Regions from separate parts of the Kosakonia calanthes genome, predicted to be linked through region 3. Evidence: predicted binding sites of a transcription regulator. Region 3 holds the regulator's gene; each other region holds the start of a gene.
What was found. The regulator Fur, encoded in region 3, represses iron uptake genes when iron is present. The targets are predictions, from matches to a motif close to ATAATAATGAGAACNACTATCAA.

Region 1 (4,982 bases), 2.3 Mb from region 3:
CAGCGCCAATAAAGGTGAACGTCACCATACAAATAATGGCGACCGGTTCCGGCCAGGATAATGCGCTGTTCATGACATAGCGGGCGAAAATGCCCACCGGAATAATCGCCACCATAATTAACAGCGCCAGGCCTGAAATCCACATCGATATTCGATACAGAATATCCATCAACGACGAATAGCGTTCCGCCATAGCAGTTTTCCCGGTGAAGGTTGCAATCGGGCAGGAAGACCTGCCCGGCAGTAGTTATTGCACTTCCTGAATACGCGTAATCAAGTCCTGATGATCTTTACCGTATTTATCGCGCACCGATTGTGTTGCCTCATAAAACGCCGTGGTGTCCATTTCATGGAATTGCACACCGCCCGCTTTCATCGCTTCGAGGGATTTTTCGTTATAGCTTTTCCACAATTCACGCTGCTCGACCTGCGCCTCTTTCGCCAGTTTCAGGATCAATGCCTGATCCTCTTTTTTCAGCTTGTCCCATTTCGCTTTCGAGAATAAAAACAGCTCGGGAATAATGAAGTGTTTACTCCAGGTGTAATTCTTCACTACCGGCAAATAGTTATGCGCCACAAATGTCGGTGGGTTATTTTCGGTGCCATCGATCACCCCGGTTTGCATGCCGCTAAACACTTCGCTGACGCCCATCGCCACCGAGTTAGCACCCATGGCTTTTAAGGTATCCAGCGCAATCGGGCTGCCCTGCACGCGGATCTTCATGCCTTTTAGATCTTCAGCTTTTGTTACCGGCGCTTTGGTGATCAGGTTACGCGTGCCGGCATCCATCCAGCCGAGGAAAATCAGCCGTGATTTGCTACTTTCCGACAGCCGATTGCCAATCTCCTGGCCAATCATGCCATCGAGCACTTTGTGCATATGGTCTTCATCGCGAAATATATAGGGCAGCGTAAAGACGTTAATTTCCGGCAATATCGCTGCCACGGGCGTCATTGAGACGCGGATAATATCGATGGCACCAATTTGCGCCTGCTCAATAACTTGCTTCTCATCACCTAATACGCCGCCGGGAAAGGTCTTAATATCCAGGCGTCCGTCTGTTGCCTTACTTAACTTTTCGCCCATATGTTTTACCGCCACGACATTTGGGTAGTCAGCGGGGTGAACATCAGCGGCGCGAAAGGTTTGGGCGAGAGTGGCGTGGGAAATAAACAGCAGAGCGGAACTAATACAGACTTTCAGTAAGGTTTTTGCTGAGTTCATATTTCCGGGTCTCCAGAGGGTTTAATTTTTAGAAAAATAAGACCAACCGCGAACAGAACGTTCGTGGCATAACTTCGGATAGTTTTTATGAGTATGTGTACGAATTAGACACTCAGAAGAGTAGTCACTCGGAAGGGTTATTGCGACGATGGTGTTCACAAAAAGCGGTTAAATTCAGCACGGCGTTTCATTTTTGCAGCGAAGCTCTTTTTATTTTCAAAAAAACCGTATTTCAGGCGTGATTTTTTGGGATCTCTCTCGAATTTTTCTCTTTTCAGGAAAACGATGGCGCATTGCGCGCCATCCCTTTAACCCACCTGTACCGAAAGCATACTCAACGATCCCATCTCGATGCCGTCCACCGGGATCGACACAGGTTCTTTGCCGTCCCACGCGCCAAGCATATACAGCAGCGGCAGGAAGTGATCCGGCGTCGGGTTAGAGAGTGAGCCACCTTCGTGGTCGAGATAGTTGACCAGCGGATGCTGCTCAACCGGCCCACGCCATGTCAGATTCTCCTTCACAAACTCATTGAACGAGGTTGCCCACGGGTATGGCGTGTTTTCACCATGCCAGCGCGCGGTGCGCAAGTTGTGCACCACGTTGCCGCTGGCAACTAACATCACGCCTTTATCACGCAGTTTCGCCAGTTTGCGTCCCATTTCAACATGCCAGGCCGCCGGTTTGGTGCTGTCGATACTGAGTTGCACCATCGGAATATCGGCATTCGGGTACATCTTGATCAGCACGCCCCACGAACCGTGGTCAAAACCCCAGGCTTCTTTGTCGAGCGTTACCGGAATCGGTGCCAGCAGTTCAACGAGCTGCTGCGCCAGTTCTGGCGAACCCGGAGCAGGATAATGCGTGTCGTACAACGCCTGCGGGAAACCGCCGAAATCATGGATCGTCTGCGGTGCTTCCATCGCCGTGACACCAGTACCACGGGTAAACCAGTGCGCGGAAACCACCACAATCGCTTTCGGGCGTGGCAATGTTTCGCCCAACTCGCGCCAGGCGCGGGTATAGACGTTGTCTTCCAGAACATTCATTGGGCTTCCGTGGCCCAGAAACAGGGCGGGCATGCGAGGTACGGACATAAGGATATCCTTACTGAGTGTGTCAATTTGATAAAGTTAGGGTACGCTTTTTCACGGGGCGAAGAACTCAGATAAGCATGATGAAGATCATCAGTTATTTTGAATGTAAGGAATACGTAAAAGTCATGCGCCCGCCTCGCTTTTCAGGTGATGAAAACTTACATTAATGAGAATCATTATCAAAAGGAGTAATGGATGTCAGTACCTTTGACTCTGACCATATTGGCAGGTGCCGCGACCTTTATCGGCGCAATCCTGGGCGTGATCGGCCAGAAACCCTCGAACCGTGTACTGGCGTTTTCGCTCGGTTTTGCCGCCGGGATCATGCTGCTTATTTCATTAATGGAAATGTTGCCCGCCGCGTTGGCGACAGAGAATATGTCGCCGATGTTGGGTTACGGCATGTTTGTGGTGGGATTGTTGGGCTACTTCGCGCTGGATCGCATGTTGCCTCATGCACACGCGCAAGATTTGATGCAAGGCACGCAGCGCACCTTCCCGCGCGGCATCCGCCGCACCGCGATCCTGCTGACACTCGGCATCAGCCTGCACAACTTCCCCGAAGGGATCGCCACCTATGTTACCGCCAGCAACGATCTGGAACTCGGCTTCGGTATCGCGCTTGCGGTGGCATTGCACAATATTCCTGAAGGACTTGCCGTTGCCGGTCCGGTGTATGCCGCAACCGGCTCTAAACGCAGCGCGGTGTTCTGGGCAGGGATTTCGGGACTGGCGGAAATCCTCGGCGGCGTGCTGGCGTGGTTGATTCTGGGAAGCCTGGTTTCGCCCGTGGTGATGGCGGCAATTATGGCGACCGTCGCGGGCATTATGGTGGCGCTGTCGGTGGATGAGTTAATGCCGCTGGCCAAAGAGATCGATCCGAATAACAACCCAAGCTATGGCGTGCTGTGCGGCATGTCGGTGATGGGACTAAGTCTGGTGGCTTTGCAAGCGATGGGATTTGGCGGTTAATAAAAGCGGCTGCGAACTAGCAGCCGCGTTCAATCTCTTTGCCCAACGTTACGTCTCTTTTTTAATTCTTCAAGCACGCGTTGATAACCCTTATAAATCGCTTCCCGGTCGTGACGGCAGGCTTTGCAATGACGTTTGAGTACGTGGATATAACCGGCAACCAGCACGACAATCGCCAGAAGCCAATACCATGAAATGAACACATTGCCTCCAATATAAATCTTCGCAAATTGAATGAGTTAGGTGTGGTTAACCTTCGCCACAGCGGCTACCACTTTATAAGTAGCCCCCTGAAATATCAATGCGCGAGCTGAGGAAGCGCAACAAACTTTGACCTGGAACAGGCAAAAAAAATCCGACGCCATTGGCATCGGATTTCGTTTCGTTAACGGTGAACGTTAGCTGGCTTTACGCTCATGTTCCTGGCGATAGGCAACCAGGTCTTCGATTGTCACTACCGCCATGTTCTGCTGCTTAGCAAACGCGATGCACTCCGGCGCGCGCGCCATGGAACCATCGTCATTGGTTAATTCGCAAAGGACGCCGGCCGGTTTAAACCCTGCCAGCGTCACTAAATCAATGGTCGCTTCAGTATGACCGCCACGAGTCAGCACGCCGCCCTGCTGCGCGCGCAGCGGGAAAACGTGGCCAGGACGGTTCAGGTCGGACGGTTTTGCATTATCGGCAATCGCGGCACGAACGGTGGTCAGGCGGTCAGCGGCAGAAACGCCGGTAGTCACGCCATGCGCCGCTTCGATGGTCACGGTAAAACCGGTACCGTAAGCGCTGGTGTTGTTCTCGACCATCATTGGCAGGTCGAGTTGTTGACGGCGTTCGTCGGTCAGGCACAGGCAAACAATCCCACTACCGTGACGAATGGTCAGCGCCATTTGCTCAACGGTCATGGTTTCGGCGGCAAAAATCATGTCGCCTTCGTTTTCACGATCCTCGTCATCGAGCACCATCACACCGCGACCTTCACGCAAAGCGGAAAGCGCGTGTTCAACGCGTTGGAAAGGCGTGCCAAAAGAAGAAAGCAGCGTCTGATTCATGGTAAAAGACCTCAATAAAGTTATGGTTACCAGAATCAGGGCAGTCTTAGGAGTGTCGCATAGCGGCAAAAAAATAACGCGAGCGGGCACTATTGCCCGGCAGAATCGTTACTCTCTCCCATCCGGACTTTAACCGTCGGCCCCGGAATTACACCGGATCTGCTGACCTTCAAACGTGGATTTGAAGCGCTCGCGGGCTTTCAGCGTTCGCTGATTTACCGCCGGTGGGGAATTTCGCCCCGCCCTGAGAATAAGCGGGGTAACTATAGCGCTATTGATAACCTACGGCAATGCATTCGCTTTAAACAATTGTGGTTTATCACCCGGGTTTATCACACTACAATGACTAGTTGAGCCTATCCGAGCAGGGAACCCAAAATGATTGATCCGAAGAAAATTGAACAGATTGCGCGACAGGTTCACGAATCCATGCCGAAAGGGATCCGTGAGCTCGGGGAAGACGTTGAGAAGAAGATTCGCCAGACTTTGCAGGCACAATTAACCCGCCTCGATCTGGTCAGCCGTGAAGAGTTTGACGTGCAAACGCAAGTGCTGCTGCGCACCCGCGAAAAACTGGCGTTGCTTGAACAGCGCCTGAATGAGCTGGAAAACCGCAGCCCTGCCGCCGAAGTGAAA
Region 2 (4,982 bases), 1.9 Mb from region 3:
CGGCGGTCTGGACGACACGCAACTGCGTCAGCTCGAAACCCGTCTTGGTTACCTGCGCGAACTGGAAGAGCGCCGCCAGGCGATTCTGAAATCGATCGGCGAGCAGGGCAAACTCAGCGATGAGCTGGCGAAAGCGATCAACGGCACGCTGAGTAAAACCGAACTCGAAGATCTCTATCTGCCTTACAAACCCAAACGCCGCACGCGCGGGCAAATTGCCATTGAAGCCGGGCTGGAGCCACTGGCGGACACGCTGTGGAACGATCCTTCGCAAGATCCAGACACGTTGGCCGCCACGTTTGTCGATGCCGATAAAGGCGTCGCCGACAGCAAAGCCGCCCTCGACGGCGCGCGTTACATCCTGATGGAACGCTTCGCAGAAGACGCCGCCCTGCTGGCAAAAGTGCGTGATTATTTGTGGAAAAACGCCCACCTGGTGGCGACGGTGGTCAGCGGCAAAGAGGAAGAAGGCGCGAAATTCCGCGATTACTTCGATCACCACGAACCGCTGTCGGCGGTTCCTTCGCACCGCGCGCTGGCGATGTTCCGTGGGCGCAACGAAGGTGTGCTGCAACTGGCGTTGAATGCCGATCCGCAATTCGATGAGCCGCCAAAAGAGAGCCACGGCGAGCAAATTATCATCGACCATCTTGGTCTGCGCCTGAATAACGCCCCGGCGGACAGCTGGCGCAAAGGCGTAGTGAGCTGGACCTGGCGCATTAAAGTGTTGATGCATCTGGAAACCGAGCTGATGGGCACGGTGCGTGAACGCGCCGAAGACGAAGCGATCAACGTGTTTGCCCGCAACCTGCACGATCTGCTGATGGCTGCGCCCGCCGGGCTGCGCGCCACGATGGGCCTCGATCCCGGTTTGCGTACCGGCGTGAAAGTGGCGGTGGTGGATGCCACCGGAAAACTGGTCGCAACCGACACCATTTACCCGCACACCGGACAAGCAGCGAAAGCGGCAGTGGCTGTGGCGGCGCTGTGCGAGAAGCACAACGTTGAACTGGTCGCCATCGGCAACGGTACGGCGTCACGTGAAACTGAACGTTTCTTCCTCGATGTGCAAAAGCAGTTCCCGAAAGTCACCGCGCAAAAAGTGATTGTCAGCGAAGCGGGCGCCTCGGTTTATTCCGCCTCCGAGCTGGCAGCACTGGAATTCCCGGATCTCGATGTTTCGATTCGCGGCGCGGTTTCCATCGCGCGCCGTTTGCAGGATCCGCTGGCGGAGCTGGTGAAAATCGATCCGAAATCCATCGGTGTCGGTCAGTATCAGCACGACGTTAGCCAGACACAACTGGCGCGCAAACTGGATGCGGTAGTGGAAGACTGCGTAAACGCCGTCGGCGTAGATCTCAATACCGCGTCAGTCCCGCTGCTGACCCGCGTAGCGGGGTTAACCCGCATGATGGCGCAAAATATCGTCACCTGGCGCGATGAAAACGGTCAATTCCAGAACCGCCAGCAATTGCTGAAAGTAAGCCGCCTTGGGCCGAAAGCCTTTGAGCAGTGCGCTGGCTTCCTGCGTATCAACCACGGCGACAACCCGCTGGATGCCTCTACCGTCCACCCGGAAACTTATCCGGTGGTGGAACGTATTCTGGCGGCAACGGAACAGTCTTTGCGCGATTTGATGGGTAACAGCAGCGAACTGCGCAAACTGAAAGCGTCCGAGTTTACCGATGAGCAGTTCGGTGTGCCGACGGTGACCGACATCATCAAAGAGCTGGAAAAACCGGGCCGTGACCCGCGTCCAGAGTTCAAAACCGCGACCTTTGCCGAAGGAATCGAAACCCTGAGCGATTTGCTGCCGGGCATGGTGCTGGAAGGCGCGGTCACCAACGTCACTAACTTTGGTGCTTTCGTTGATATCGGCGTGCATCAGGATGGCCTGGTGCACATCTCTTCGCTGGCGGATAAGTTCGTTGAAGATCCGCATACGGTGGTGAAAGCCGGCGATATCGTGAAAGTGAAAGTGCTGGAAGTGGATCTGCCGCGTAAGCGCATCGCCCTGACCATGCGTCTGGATGAGCAACCGGGAGAGAGCAACTCGCGCCGTGGCGGGGGAAGTAGCAACAACCGCGATAATGGCAACCGCAGCAATGCGCGTCCGGCCAAAGCGCCGCGCGGCCGTGAGTCTCAACCCAGTGGTAACAGCGCGATGATGGATGCGCTGGCAGCGGCAATGGGTAAGAAGCGCTAATAAAAACCCCTCTCTTGCGGGAGAGGGCATTTTTAAAAAAACATTCGAAATCGATCAATTTGATCCAGTACACCCTTTCTAAAATTCTTATTAACTCTCTATTTTGTCTGGCGATTAATATTCAAAAATATTAATCAATTAACTGTTTCATTAATATCACCTTCATATTCCTTACAATTAGAACCTTAATTAAACATTAAGCGCACAAATAAAATCCTTACTTATCTGTACGCGAATAATTAGTCTTTCAGGTACGAATTGCAAAACCCGAAAATATTGCGCTACGTCAAAAGAAAATCGATTTCTTATTTTTCACCGCCGCAAACGCATTGTTTGAATTGATGATAGAAACTATTCTCATTATCATTGCCTTGGTAGATTATTCTCCATTCATTGATGACGCACAGTCCATATTGGCCCGCAGATCATAAAAGTAGGTTCTATGCAATTTTCTCCTGATAGCGCGTGGAAAATTATCGGTTTCTCGCAAGAAATAAGCCCGGCCTGGCGGCAGAAACTTCTGTCATTAGGGATGTTGCCCGGTTCCTCTTTTAATGTCGTGCGCGTGGCCCCCTTAGGCGATCCTGTCCACATTGAAACCCGCCGCGTTAATTTAGTGTTACGGAAAAAGGATCTCGCTTATCTCAAATTAGAAGCGGTTTCCCGTTAATCAAAAAGTTTTACGTAGGGTGCTAACAATAATGAAAAAAATGACCATTGGCTTAATTGGCAATCCCAATTCCGGCAAGACCACATTATTCAATCAATTAACCGGCGCACGTCAGCGCGTGGGCAACTGGGCCGGCGTCACCGTTGAACGCAAAGAAGGCCTGTTTTCAACGACCGACCACCAGGTCACACTGGTTGACCTTCCCGGTACCTATTCGTTAACCACCATTTCTGCGCAAACCTCGCTCGACGAACAAATAGCCTGCCACTACATTTTGAGCGGCGACGCAGATCTGCTGATTAACGTCGTGGATGCGTCCAACCTGGAACGAAACCTCTACCTGACGCTGCAACTGCTGGAGCTGGGCGTTCCCTGCATTATTGCTCTCAACATGCTCGACATTGCGGAAAAGCAGAAACTCCGCATCGATATCGATGCGCTGGCTGCCCGGCTGGGTTGCCCGGTTATCCCGCTGGTTTCCACACGCGGGCGCGGAATTGAAGCATTGAAGTTGGCGATAGACCGCCATCAAACCAACAATGATGTGGAACTGGTGCATTACGCTCAGCCCCTTTCGCGCGAAGCCGACGCGCTGGCCGCGCAAATGGCTGACGATATTTCGTGGCAACAGCGCCGCTGGATGGGGCTGCAAATGCTGGAAGGCGATATTTATAGCCGCGCCAACGCCGGTATTGATGCGCCGCAACTTGCTGCCGTGCTTTCGCGTTTGCAAGCCGAAATGGACGACCCGGCGCTGCATATTGCCGATGCGCGCTACCAGTCGATTGCCGCGATTTGCGATACCGTCAGCAACACGCTTACCGCAGAGCCAAGCAAGTTCACCGCCGCCGTTGACCGCATTATCATCAACCGTTTTTTGGGTCTGCCGATTTTCCTGTTCGTCATGTATTTGATGTTCCTGTTCGCCATTAACATTGGCGGCGCGTTCTCGCCGATTTTCGATGCCGGTTCCGTGGCGATATTCATCCACGGCATTCAATGGCTTGGCTACACGCTGCACTTCCCGGAATGGTTGACGGTGTTCCTCGCGCAGGGCCTTGGCGGCGGCGTGAATACCGTGCTGCCGCTGGTGCCGCAACTGGGCATGATGTACTTGTTTATGTCGTTTCTTGAAGACTCCGGTTATATGGCGCGTGCCGCGTTTGTGATGGACAGGCTGATGCAATCGCTCGGGCTGCCGGGGAAATCGTTTGTGCCGCTGATTGTCGGTTTCGGCTGTAATGTCCCGTCGGTGATGGGCGCGCGTACGCTCGATGCGCCGCGTGAACGTCTTATCACTATCATGATGGCGCCGTTTATGTCCTGCGGCGCGCGACTGGCGATCTTCGCCGTTTTCGCGGCCGCCTTTTTCGGCCAGCAGGGCGCAGTCACGGTGTTCTCGCTGTATGTGTTAGGTATTGTGATGGCGATCTTGACCGGTCTGATGTTGAAATACACCTTGCTGCGCGGCGAAGCGTCACCGTTTGTGATGGAACTGCCGGTGTATCACGTTCCGCATCTGAAAAGCCTGCTGCTGCAAACCTGGCAGCGCCTGAAAGGCTTTGTGATCCGCGCGGGTAAAGTGATCATCATCGTCAGCATTTTCCTCAGCGCGATGAACAGTTTCTCGCTGAACGGCCGCACCGTGCACAACATCAATGAATCCGCGCTGGCCTCAATCAGCCGCGTCTTCACGCCGCTGTTAGCGCCGATTGGCGTACATGCCGATCACTGGCAAGCCACAGTAGGCCTGGTGACCGGGGCGATGGCAAAAGAGGTGGTGGTCGGCACGCTGAACACGCTCTACACCGCCGAAAACATTGCGCAAGAAGAGTTCAACCCGGCGGAATTCAGCCTGACGGATGAACTCGCCGCCGCGCTGGAAGAGACCGGCAGCAGCCTGAAAGAGACCTTCAGCCTGAGCGTACTGGCAAACCCGATTGAAGCCAGCAAAGGCGACGGCGAAATGGCAACCGGCACCATGGGCGTGATGAGCCAGAAGTTTGGCAGTGCGGCAGCCGCTTACAGCTACCTGATTTTCGTGCTGCTGTATGTGCCGTGCATTACCGCTATGGGCGCAATCGCCCGCGAATCCAGCCGGGGCTG
Region 3 (4,982 bases):
ACAAACTGGAGCCAACGGACAAATTTACCGGTTTTCCGACGAAACAGTCCGTTGAAATCCCGATTGTGAATGAGTACTGGCAACTGTTTATTACTGATGTGCTGCCGCGCTGGTACGTCACCGCCGACAAAGCGACGCCGAAAGTCATTGCCAATACCGATACCGAAGATTTATCCCAGTTTGTCACACCACTCGGCGACCAGTGGAAGCGTACCCCGGATGATAAAAACATCCTGATGACCGCCGAAGCGCGCTTCGAGAAAAATAGCGATGTGAAAACGCTGAACGTAAACTCGCTGCGCGGGCAAATCGTGCCGACGCCGCTGGAGGTAAAAGTCCACGGTCAGGACGTTGACCTGAGTAAGGGCGTGAAACTGGATCTCTCCGCGTTGAACGGCGATGCCCAAAACGCCATCAAAGCGCGCTTCGCACTGCTCGGTGTGAAAGAGGGTAATTACCCGCTGCACACCGAGATTTCCAGCAACGCCTTTACGGGTGATGAGGCGGTAGAAGGCGCGTACCAATTGCGTATCGGTAACAAGGAGGCAGTTATCACGGGTTACGATCAGGCGGGCGTGTTCTACGGCCTGCAATCGATCCTGTCTCTAATCCCAACCGAAGGGCCGATGACGATCGCCGCGCTGGAGGCGAAAGATGCGCCGCGTTTCGAGTATCGCGGCATTCATCTTGATGTCGGACGTAACTTCCACACTAAAGCCTCAGTGTTGCGCCTGCTGGATCAAATGGCGGCGTACAAGCTGAACAAATTCCACTTCCATCTTACGGATGACGAAGGCTGGCGTATCGAAATCCCAGGCCTGCCGGAACTGACCGACATCGGCAGTAAACGCTGCCACGACCTGAGTGAGAAAACCTGCCTGTTGCCACAATTGGGATCCGGGCCAGATAGCAATAACAATGGCAGCGGCTTCTTCAGCCGGGCTGATTACATTGAGATCCTGAAATATGCCAAAGCGCGACAGATTGAAGTGATCCCGGAAATCGATATGCCTGCGCATGCGCGTGCCGCGGTGATGTCGATGGAAGCGCGTTACGACCGCCTGGTGAAAGAGGGCAAAGAGAAAGAGGCGAATCAATACCGCCTGCTTGATCCGACCGATACCTCCAACACCGCTGGTGTACAGTTCTATGACCGTACCGGCTATCTGAACCCGTGCCTCGATTCGTCACGCAACTTTGTTGATAAAGTGATTGGCGAAATTCAGCAGATGCATAAAGAAGCCGGTTTACCGCTGAAAACATGGCATTTTGGTGGTGATGAAGCGAAAAACATCTATCTGGGCACCGGCTACACCGATCAGAAAAAACCGGAAGCGGGCAAAGGCATCATCGATCAGAGCAATCAGGATAAGCCGTGGGCGAAATCCCAGGCCTGCCAGGTGATGATCAAAGAAGGGAAGGTGACTGATGTTGAGCATCTTTCCAGCTATTTTGGCGTTGAGGTCAGCAAGCTGGTGAAAGCCCACGGCATTGACGTGATGCAAGCGTGGCAGGACGGCTTGAAAGATGCCAAAGACGCGTCAATATTTGCCACCGATCATATCAACGTGAACTTCTGGGATGCCCTTTACTGGGGCGGTTTCGATTCGGTCAATGACTGGGCGAACAAAGGGTTCCGCGTGGTGGTCTCCAACCCGGACTACGTTTATCTCGACTTCCCGAACGAAGTTCACCCGGCGGAAAGCGGCTATTACTGGGGCACGCGCTTTAGCGATGAGCGTAAAATCTTTAGTTTCGCGCCGGACAACATGCCGCAGAACGCAGAAACCTCTGTTGATCGTGATGGCAACGTGTTTAGTGCGAAATCCGATAAACCGTGGCCGGGCGCTTATGGTCTTTCCTCGCAGTTATGGAGCGAAGTCGTACGCACCGACTCTCAGATGGAGTACATGATCTATCCGCGTCTGGTTTCTGTCGCCGAACGTGCATGGCATCGCGCAAGCTGGGAACAGCAATATCAAGCGGGTCGTGAATACAAAGGCGGCGAAACACATCGGGTGGATGTGAAAGCGCTCGACAGCGACTGGCAGCGTTTTGCAAACCTGTTAGGTCACCGCGAACTGGCGAAACTGGATAAAGCGGGCATTCATTATCGTTTACCAGTACCGGGCGCGCGCATTGCCAGCGGAAGGCTTGAAGTGAACACCAGCTTCCCGGGAATGGTGGTTGAGTATTCAACTGACAACGGGAAAACCTGGCAGCGCTACGACGATAAAGCACGTCCGCAGGTGAGCGGGGAAGTGCAGGTTCGTACCGCCAGCCCGGACGGCAAGCGCTTCAGCCATGTCGATGGCGTAAAAGCGTAATTTTTCTGCTCATGCCCGGCGATTCAAATGTGCCGGGCTTTTTATTTGCAGACAAAAAAAAGCCAACCTGACGGTTGGCTTTTGCCTATCAAAAAAGATTATTTTGCGTCGTGCGCGTGTTCATCTTCGCGACAGTCACCTTCGGCACAATGGCCATACAGGTACAGACTGTGGTTAGTCAGGCGAATGCCGTGTTTGGTGGCAATTTCGCGTTGACGTGCTTCGATGGAATCATCACTGAATTCAATGACTTTTCCGCAATCGAGGCAAATAAGGTGATCGTGGTGATGCTGCTGAGTCAGTTCAAAAACGGACTTGCCGCCTTCAAAGTTATGACGGGTCACAATCCCGGCGTCATCAAACTGGTTCAGAACACGATAAACCGTTGCCAGCCCAATCTCTTCGCCCATGTCGATCAGACGTTTATATAGATCTTCCGCACTGACATGATGGTTATCCGGCTCCTGAAGCACTTCCAGGATTTTTAACCGAGGAAGCGTGACTTTCAGGCCGGCCTTCTTTAATGCGGTATTGTTGTCAGTCATGCGGAATCTGTCCTGTTGCTATACGATTCACTTCCTTCGCGGAAGTAATAAGGAATGCACCTGGGATAATGCGTATCATTATAGAACTGCCATGTATAAATGAAAACTGCAAGCCCTCAAGTAAAGTAAGCTTATAAAACGTGGTGTCGCCGACAAACTCCTGGTCAGCCGCACCGAGTTTAGCAGGGCTCATTGTACAGCGATGGAGAAAAAAGTTAAAAAATTGTAGCAATTATTTCCATTGCTTTTATCTATTGATACGGCGCAACCCACAGATTGCGCCGAAGATATCAGGCATTAAGGATGTCGTTCAGGTGCAGTTCTTCTGAAACCTGCTTCACCCATTTCTGAACGCGTTCTGCGGTCAGTTCCGGTTGACGATCTTCGTCAATCGCCAGACCTACAAAGTGGTCATCATCCGCCAGGCCTTTCGACGCTTCGAAGTGGTAACCCGCGGTAGGCCAGTGGCCCACAATGGTCGCGCCGCGCGGTTCAATAATGTCGCGAATAGTGCCCAGCGCATCACAGAAATATTCTGCATAATCTTCCTGGTCGCCACAGCCGAACAGCGCAACTAATTTACCATTGAAATCAATCTCTTCCAGCGTCGGGAAGAAGTCATCCCAATCACATTGCGCTTCGCCGTAATACCAGGTCGGAATGCCGAGCAACAGAATGTCATACCCTTCGATATCTTCTTTGCTGCTCTTGGCAATGTCATGGACATCGGCAACGTCTTTACCGAGCTGACTCTGAATCATTTTCGCGATATTTTCGGTGTTGCCTGTGTCGCTGCCGAAGAAAATGCCTGTAATTGCCATGAGTAAAATAACCTCTTGAATCTTAATGAGTATAGGGGGGGCGCTAAGCCCACAGATAAGGGCAATCATAGCAGAACAGAGAAGCACGCGGAAACTGCTATCGCCACGGACTGCACTGTATGCCACATGAAAGTGTTGATAAAACGATGATTCGGAGGATTCGCTATCCGCGCAATGCTTTCAACTGTGCCAAAAGCATCTCTTCGATAAGCTCGCTGCGGCTCATCTCGCGCGCGTCTGCCAGCTCGTTTAAGGCGTCCACAGCGTCCACGTTCAGTTTGAGTTCGACGCGTTTAAGCCCACGAACCTTATCGCGTTTTAGCTGATTGCGTTTGTTGATGCGCAACTGTTCATCGCGCGCGAGCGGGTTTGTCTTCGGTCGTCCCGGGCGACGCTCATTCGCGAACAGATCTAGTGTCGTACGGTCCGTTTGTTCTTTAGCCATGGTCTAAGCATACTACGGGAGAAACAAGCAATCGGGCTGCTGCCCGGGCTGAATAGCGCGCCATCATACATCAGCATAACGAGTGCGCCAACGACCGGACGCGATGAAACGACCGGTCGCCGCCTTTTTAATCAGTTTGCCTTTTCAGTGAGATACCGGCGAATCGCCCGCATCACCGCCTCCGGTTTTTCCGCATGCACCCAGTGCCCGGCACCGGCAATCACGTGCGCCCGCGCCTGCGGGAATTGCGCCAGCAGCGCATCGCGGTACGCTTCGGTGACATACGGCGAGTTGCCGCCGCGAACGAAAAGGGCGGGTTTATCCCACGCGGGCACCGTTTCCCAGCCAACAATATGAGGATATTGATCCCACAGCACCGGCACATTGAAGCGCCATTCGCCTTCGACAAAGGATTTCAGTAGAAACTGAATCACGCCTTCTTCATTTACATGATCACGCATCAGCGCGGCGGCCTGCTGGCGCGTGGTGGCCTGCGCCTCGCTCACGGCATTCACCGCAGCAAAAATCTCATCGTGGCGGCGAACCTTATAATCCACCGGCGCAATATCGATCGCCACTAATTGATTGATACGTTCGGGTGCCAGCGCGCTCAATGCCATCACTGCTTTACCGCCCATTGAGTGACCAATAAAGGTGGCTTTATCGATCTGGTTGGCATCCAGGGTATCCAGTAAATCCTGCGCCATCGCCGGGTAATTCATCTCCGGCGAGCGGGGTGATAAACCGTGGTTGCGCATATCCACTTGCAACACATCGTGGTCCTGAACCAGGTCGCGGGCGAGCACACCGAGGTTGTCGAGGCTACCAAACAGGCCATGTACAA
Region 4 (4,982 bases), 380 kb from region 3:
GGATCGTCCCAGGCCACACCGACAATGGCTTTCATCGGCGCGACGCTATCGAGATCGATGTATTTGTCGCCCATATAACGGGATTTGGATTTCCCTTCGGTATAGCCATAGGCCAGCGTGGCGCTCAGGCCATCAACCTGTTCGAACCACGTACCAAAATTGAATTTGGCGCTGATTTCACCGCCGTAAATAAAGGCTTTATCGCGGTTTTCCGCCTGGTAACTGGTGTAGATGTTGGACGGCACGTTGACGAACTTGTCCGGGTTATCCGCCCGGCGATAACGGGTGTAAGCGATAAAGTTTTTATAGCTGTTATAAAACAGCGCGGTGCGTAAGGTGACGCCTTCGGCGACGTCGCCTTTCATGCCCCATTCGAGGTTATCGCTGGTCTCCGTTTTCAGCTCGCTATTGCCGATCAGCGCATATTGCGCGCTGCCCGCATAGCTTGAACCGAGGTTCCAGGAGCCGTACAGCTGGCTGGCGTTTGGGAACTGCGCGCCGCGTTTATATTGCAGGTAGGTCATCAAACTCGGCGTGAGGTCATACTGCAAGGTCAACGACGGCAGCCACTGGGTATCGGCGTTTTTGCTGTACAGCGTGGCAACATCGGCTTCGTCCAGCACGCTGCTGTTGGTGGTCAGGCTGGAGAGATTATCTGGCTTCATTGATTGATGAATGACGCGCACGCCGGGAATGATGGCGAAAAGGTGACCATCGGCGTCAAAATTAATTTGATCTTGCGCGAATGCACCCAGCGTATAGCCACGGCTGTCGGCTTCCGGCTGCATGATCTCGCTAAAAATGCTCGGTACCGGCGACTGCTCAAACGGACGTTGGGTTTTACTGGTGCTGGCGTTGAAACCGGCACTTAAATCGTGGCGGCCCAAGGTTTTCGCCAGCGTATTCTGGATGCCCCAGGTATCAGTGTCGTAATTGGAGTAGACCGTTTCCATGGCGAGCGTGGTGCTGTCCGGCATATACGTGCGGTCGTGCGCTTCCGTGTGCTGGTAGTAGATTTTGGTGGAGGCGCTGTCCAGCCAGTCGTTCATTGGCGTCCACTCATCTTTCAGGCTGGCGCCCCAGCGCCGGGTCTGGCTGGTTTGTTCAGCTTTACCGATGATGGCGCTGCCCGCGCTGTTCCAGGCGTCGTAATGGGTGTGGTTGGCCTTGTGGTAAAAATCCACCGTACCGGTCAGTTTGTGCGCATCATTGGGCTGCCAGATGCCGGAAGCGAGCAGCGCGTCTGAGTGCCAGTTGGCGGGATAAGCGCCGATCGTGCCACTGTTGTTGCGGGTTTGCTGACCATCGCGGCGGCTGTAAACGAAGATGCCGCGCAGGGTTTCATCCCCCGCGGCGCCTGTTACACCGTTGTGCCAGCTGCGATCGCTGGAATCGTAATCGCTCTGGTAGCCAAAATAGGTCTCTTTGCCCTGACGCAGGTAGTCGTCGGCGGATTTCGGCTGGAATGAAACATTCCCGCCAATCGAGGCGTTGGCCTGGTCGGTGGGGGTCGCGCCGGATTGGATTTCCACACTGCCGTACATATACGGGTCGATATAATCGCGACCAATGCCAAACGTGTTGAGCCCAGCGCGGCTGGCATAGCTGCGCCCGGTGGCGTCCGGCTGGGGAATACCGTCGACATCAATGCCTACGCGGTTGCTTTCCAGTCCACGAATGTTGTAGCCGGTGTAACCGCCCCTGTCGAAACCGCTTTTCCCGTTGCCGGAACCGCCGCTCGCGCCAGTGGCGCTGATAAGCGGTTCATAACGCATGATGGAGCCAAAATCATTCGCCCCTTTGTTTTGCAGATCCTGCGCACTGAGCGAATGGCTGCTGCCCGCTTTTAAAACCGGCGCGGGCGCGGTAACCAACATCTCTTCTGCCATATCTTGCTGTGCGTCGTTGGACGCGGTTGGATGAGTCCCTGAGTCAGCCGCGAATGCCGATGTTTGGTACAGCGCCGCGAGCAGTGAAGTCGCCAGCATGCTCTTCCTGAAGCAAAACCGGGAAAGTTGCGATGTAGACATATTTTGCAAGCCTTAGAATTTATTAGTATCAGGCTCACGTAACGCTTCCAGAAAATCCGTGGAATTTTGCTAAGACAGTATTAAGTGCTGCAAATCCCTTCTCATATTATCGATTCGGATAGTAATGATAACTATTATCAAATGCAATGGTTACATGAATAAATCACATCACGCGCAAAAATTGGCGCGTTGACTGACGATGCGGTGCAAAAGTAAGCCATAAAAAAGGCCGCCGTAGCGACCCTGGAGGTTACTTCTTGACCGGTTGCGGTCTTTTGTCGCCAGATTCCGGCGCATCGCGTGGATCGTCTTTTTCACTATTCAGCACAAAACCTCCTTTTGTGGACGTATGTTTAATAAATATAGGATAAGTGCGATCAATGAAACCAGGCGGCAGGAGAAAAAAAACGCCCAGCCAGAGCGGTTACAAATATGAACAACCAGGGGTTTATAAAATAAAAATTCGCCTGAAATATAGTCAAAAACTGAGTAACTTCAACGCGTTATCGATGAAAATTTTCATTCATAAAGATCGTAAAATTTCATTACAAATGCCGGTTTCGTCAGCCTATTCTGGTATTCATATTGTGGATAAGTAACAAACTCATTGTGAGTAACGAAGATGCACTTGCATACCCTCAGGTACAGATCGGATTTCCTGTTCCTGAGGGGATTTTTTGCGGGGTCATTGCGAGGATGAAACAAAATAACGGGGATAACGGACAGATAATGCCCTGCTCAGATATTTACTCGACTTAGTCAAAATTAAACGAGCCGTTTCCGGCTCGCTGTCGTTCAGAAACCTAAAGAAGGCAATGTTAATTAAAAAATAACCGCAGGGTCGCTATTTCTGACCGCTACCATGGCTACTTTTACCGCCCTTCTTACCGGCTTCGGATGCACGTGACGGGTCATTTTTAAAATTCCCACCGCTGTGCTGACCACCTTTGCGCCCTGCGTCTGAGGCTTTCTCACGATCTTCAGCGAAATTACCGGAACCGCCTCTGTGCTCGGCCATGTTATTCCTCCACTTCTCGTTTAAAAAAATGATCAATATGGCAGTCGCGTCATATCGATCGCCTTCGAACCTTAAGCCTGGTTGTTTATGGGAATTAGTCAAAGCGCAGCCGCAAACCTGTAGCAATTCATTTTGTTATATTATAACATTTCATTTCGTAACAAATGATAACCAGGGAGCACACTATGATCATGAAGAAATCGGCTTTTGTTCTGGGAATGAGCGTGCTGTTGAGCGGCACGCAGAGTTTTGCTCACGATCATCACCACGGCAAACCGTTGACGGAAGTGGAACGCAAAGCGAGTGAAGGCCTCATTGATGATAAAGACGTGAAAGATCGGGCGTTGTCCGACTGGGACGGCATCTGGCAGTCGCTGAACCCGTATTTGTTGAACGGCGATTTGGATCCGGTACTGGAGAAAAAGGCCAGGCAAGGCGATAAAACGGTGGAAGCCTGGCGGGACTATTACAAAAAAGGCTATGCCACGGATGTCGAGATGATCGGCATTGAAAACAACGTGATGGAATTCCACGTCGGGAAAGCCGTCAACAGCTGCCACTATGATTACGCCGGTTATAAAATCCTGACGTATACCTCCGGCAAAAAAGGCGTGCGCTATCTGTTTGAATGTAAAGACCCGCAATCCAACGCACCGAAATTTGTGCAGTTCAGCGACCATATTATTGCCCCGCGCCAGTCGCAGCATTTCCATATTTTTATGGGCAACGAATCCCAGGAAGCGCTGCTGAAAGAGATGGATAACTGGCCGACTTACTATCCGTACAACATGACGAAAGACCAGATCATCGAAGAGATGCTGCACCACTGATTTTTGATGAAAAAGGGCGGCAAACAATGCCGCTCACTCCCCTTCTCCCGCCCCACCTGTGGTTATATCTTTACTTTTCATGCGCCATCCCGTCGCTAACAGCGCTATCAGGGGACACGGTGCGCGCGCAATTGTGAGAGCCGCGCGGGATCGAGGGAAGGTACTTGACCTTTCTCTGTCTGATTACAGGATGACGCATGACATTGATACGCTGGCGGACTTGCAGGCTGCGGAGAGGATGAAGAAGATGCTTTCCCGTTGAATGGATGAAGACGAAAACTGCCACGGCGGGTGCCATTGACATAAACATGATCACTCATTGTCTGAGCGTTATATAACCCAAACCATTGTGAGTGATGATTCTTATACAAGTGCATGAGATCGATGGCTTCTGCTCGAAGCTGATTGGCGATACTCCCTAATCCAATAGGTCCCAGGAGGAATGGCTGCCTTTTCGATATCGGAACAATTCGGATTGTTAATGTATTTATCTATTCCAGACAACACATCAAATGAGCCGACACATAGCAATTTAATTTGGCTCTTTTTCCGTCGGATGAAAGACGGCTATAGTCCATCATGCAAATTTGCAATTTACGATCCCTCGCGAGTACAAAATGAAAAGCTGATAATAGCCGAGAATATCGCTGGGGATAGGAGATGGAAGAAAGGCTCTTGCCGAGTACCTGTTTTTTACTACCCCCACTAAATGTTGGCTCTTGCGAACTCATTTGCTTCTCCGCCTGAAAGTAATTTGAAGTGCATGATTCACTCTCTCCAGATCCATCCTGTCACATCAGGCTCATCGTTTTCATGTAGTGGTCAAGTAATACTGGCCACGGTTTTACAGTAAGAACGGTATCGGTTCTCTGATTCTTCCGGCGTTAGCCCCCCGTTGTAATGATGAGGTCTGACGCTATTGTAGTAATTCAGGATATAACCGCCGATTTGTCGCCGGGCCTCATCCTTACCTGCGTAACCATTCGTCGGCACCCATTCTGTTTTCAGACTACGGAAGAAGCGTTCCATGGGGCTATTATCCCAGCAGTTCCCCCGACGACTGACGCTTTGCTTTATCCTGTAACGCCAGAGAACTTGCTGATA

Region 1: zupT (zinc transporter ZupT) is a predicted target of Fur. The motif match lies at 2,483-2,505, and genes of this name have one in related genera.
Region 2: feoA (ferrous iron transporter A) is a predicted target of Fur. The motif match lies at 2,551-2,573, and genes of this name have one in related genera.
Region 4: AAEY27_RS17215 (TonB-dependent receptor domain-containing protein) is a predicted target of Fur. The motif match lies at 2,149-2,171, and genes of this name have one in related genera.

The regions. Positions count from the first base shown of each region.
Region 1 covers NZ_CP151800.1:747,834-752,815, reverse strand. Annotated here, with positions in the region: gene AAEY27_RS03525 (TRAP transporter small permease) at 1-193, opposite strand, end outside; gene AAEY27_RS03520 (TRAP transporter substrate-binding protein) at 248-1,225, opposite strand; gene ygiD (4,5-DOPA dioxygenase extradiol) at 1,534-2,322, opposite strand; gene zupT (zinc transporter ZupT) at 2,518-3,294, shown strand; gene ribB (3,4-dihydroxy-2-butanone-4-phosphate synthase) at 3,693-4,346, opposite strand; FMN riboswitch at 4,453-4,602, opposite strand; gene ubiK (ubiquinone biosynthesis accessory factor UbiK) at 4,725-4,982, shown strand, end outside.
Region 2 covers NZ_CP151800.1:411,274-416,255, reverse strand. Annotated here, with positions in the region: gene AAEY27_RS01725 (Tex family protein) at 1-2,206, shown strand, start outside; gene feoA (ferrous iron transporter A) at 2,649-2,876, shown strand; gene feoB (Fe(2+) transporter permease subunit FeoB) at 2,908-4,982, shown strand, end outside.
Region 3 covers NZ_CP151800.1:3,274,315-3,279,296, reverse strand. Annotated here, with positions in the region: gene AAEY27_RS15395 (beta-N-acetylhexosaminidase) at 1-2,327, shown strand, start outside; gene fur (ferric iron uptake transcriptional regulator) at 2,426-2,872, opposite strand; gene fldA (flavodoxin FldA) at 3,163-3,693, opposite strand; gene ybfE (LexA regulated protein) at 3,857-4,138, opposite strand; gene ybfF (esterase) at 4,270-4,982, opposite strand, start outside.
Region 4 covers NZ_CP151800.1:3,656,979-3,661,960, forward strand. Annotated here, with positions in the region: gene AAEY27_RS17215 (TonB-dependent receptor domain-containing protein) at 1-2,030, opposite strand, end outside; gene AAEY27_RS17220 (hypothetical protein) at 2,411-2,629, shown strand; gene AAEY27_RS17225 (general stress protein) at 2,875-3,048, opposite strand; gene zinT (metal-binding protein ZinT) at 3,234-3,878, shown strand; gene AAEY27_RS17235 (tlde1 domain-containing protein) at 3,986-4,255, opposite strand; gene AAEY27_RS17240 (tlde1 domain-containing protein) at 4,242-4,385, opposite strand; one part of gene AAEY27_RS17245 (IS3 family transposase) at 4,701-4,982, opposite strand, start outside.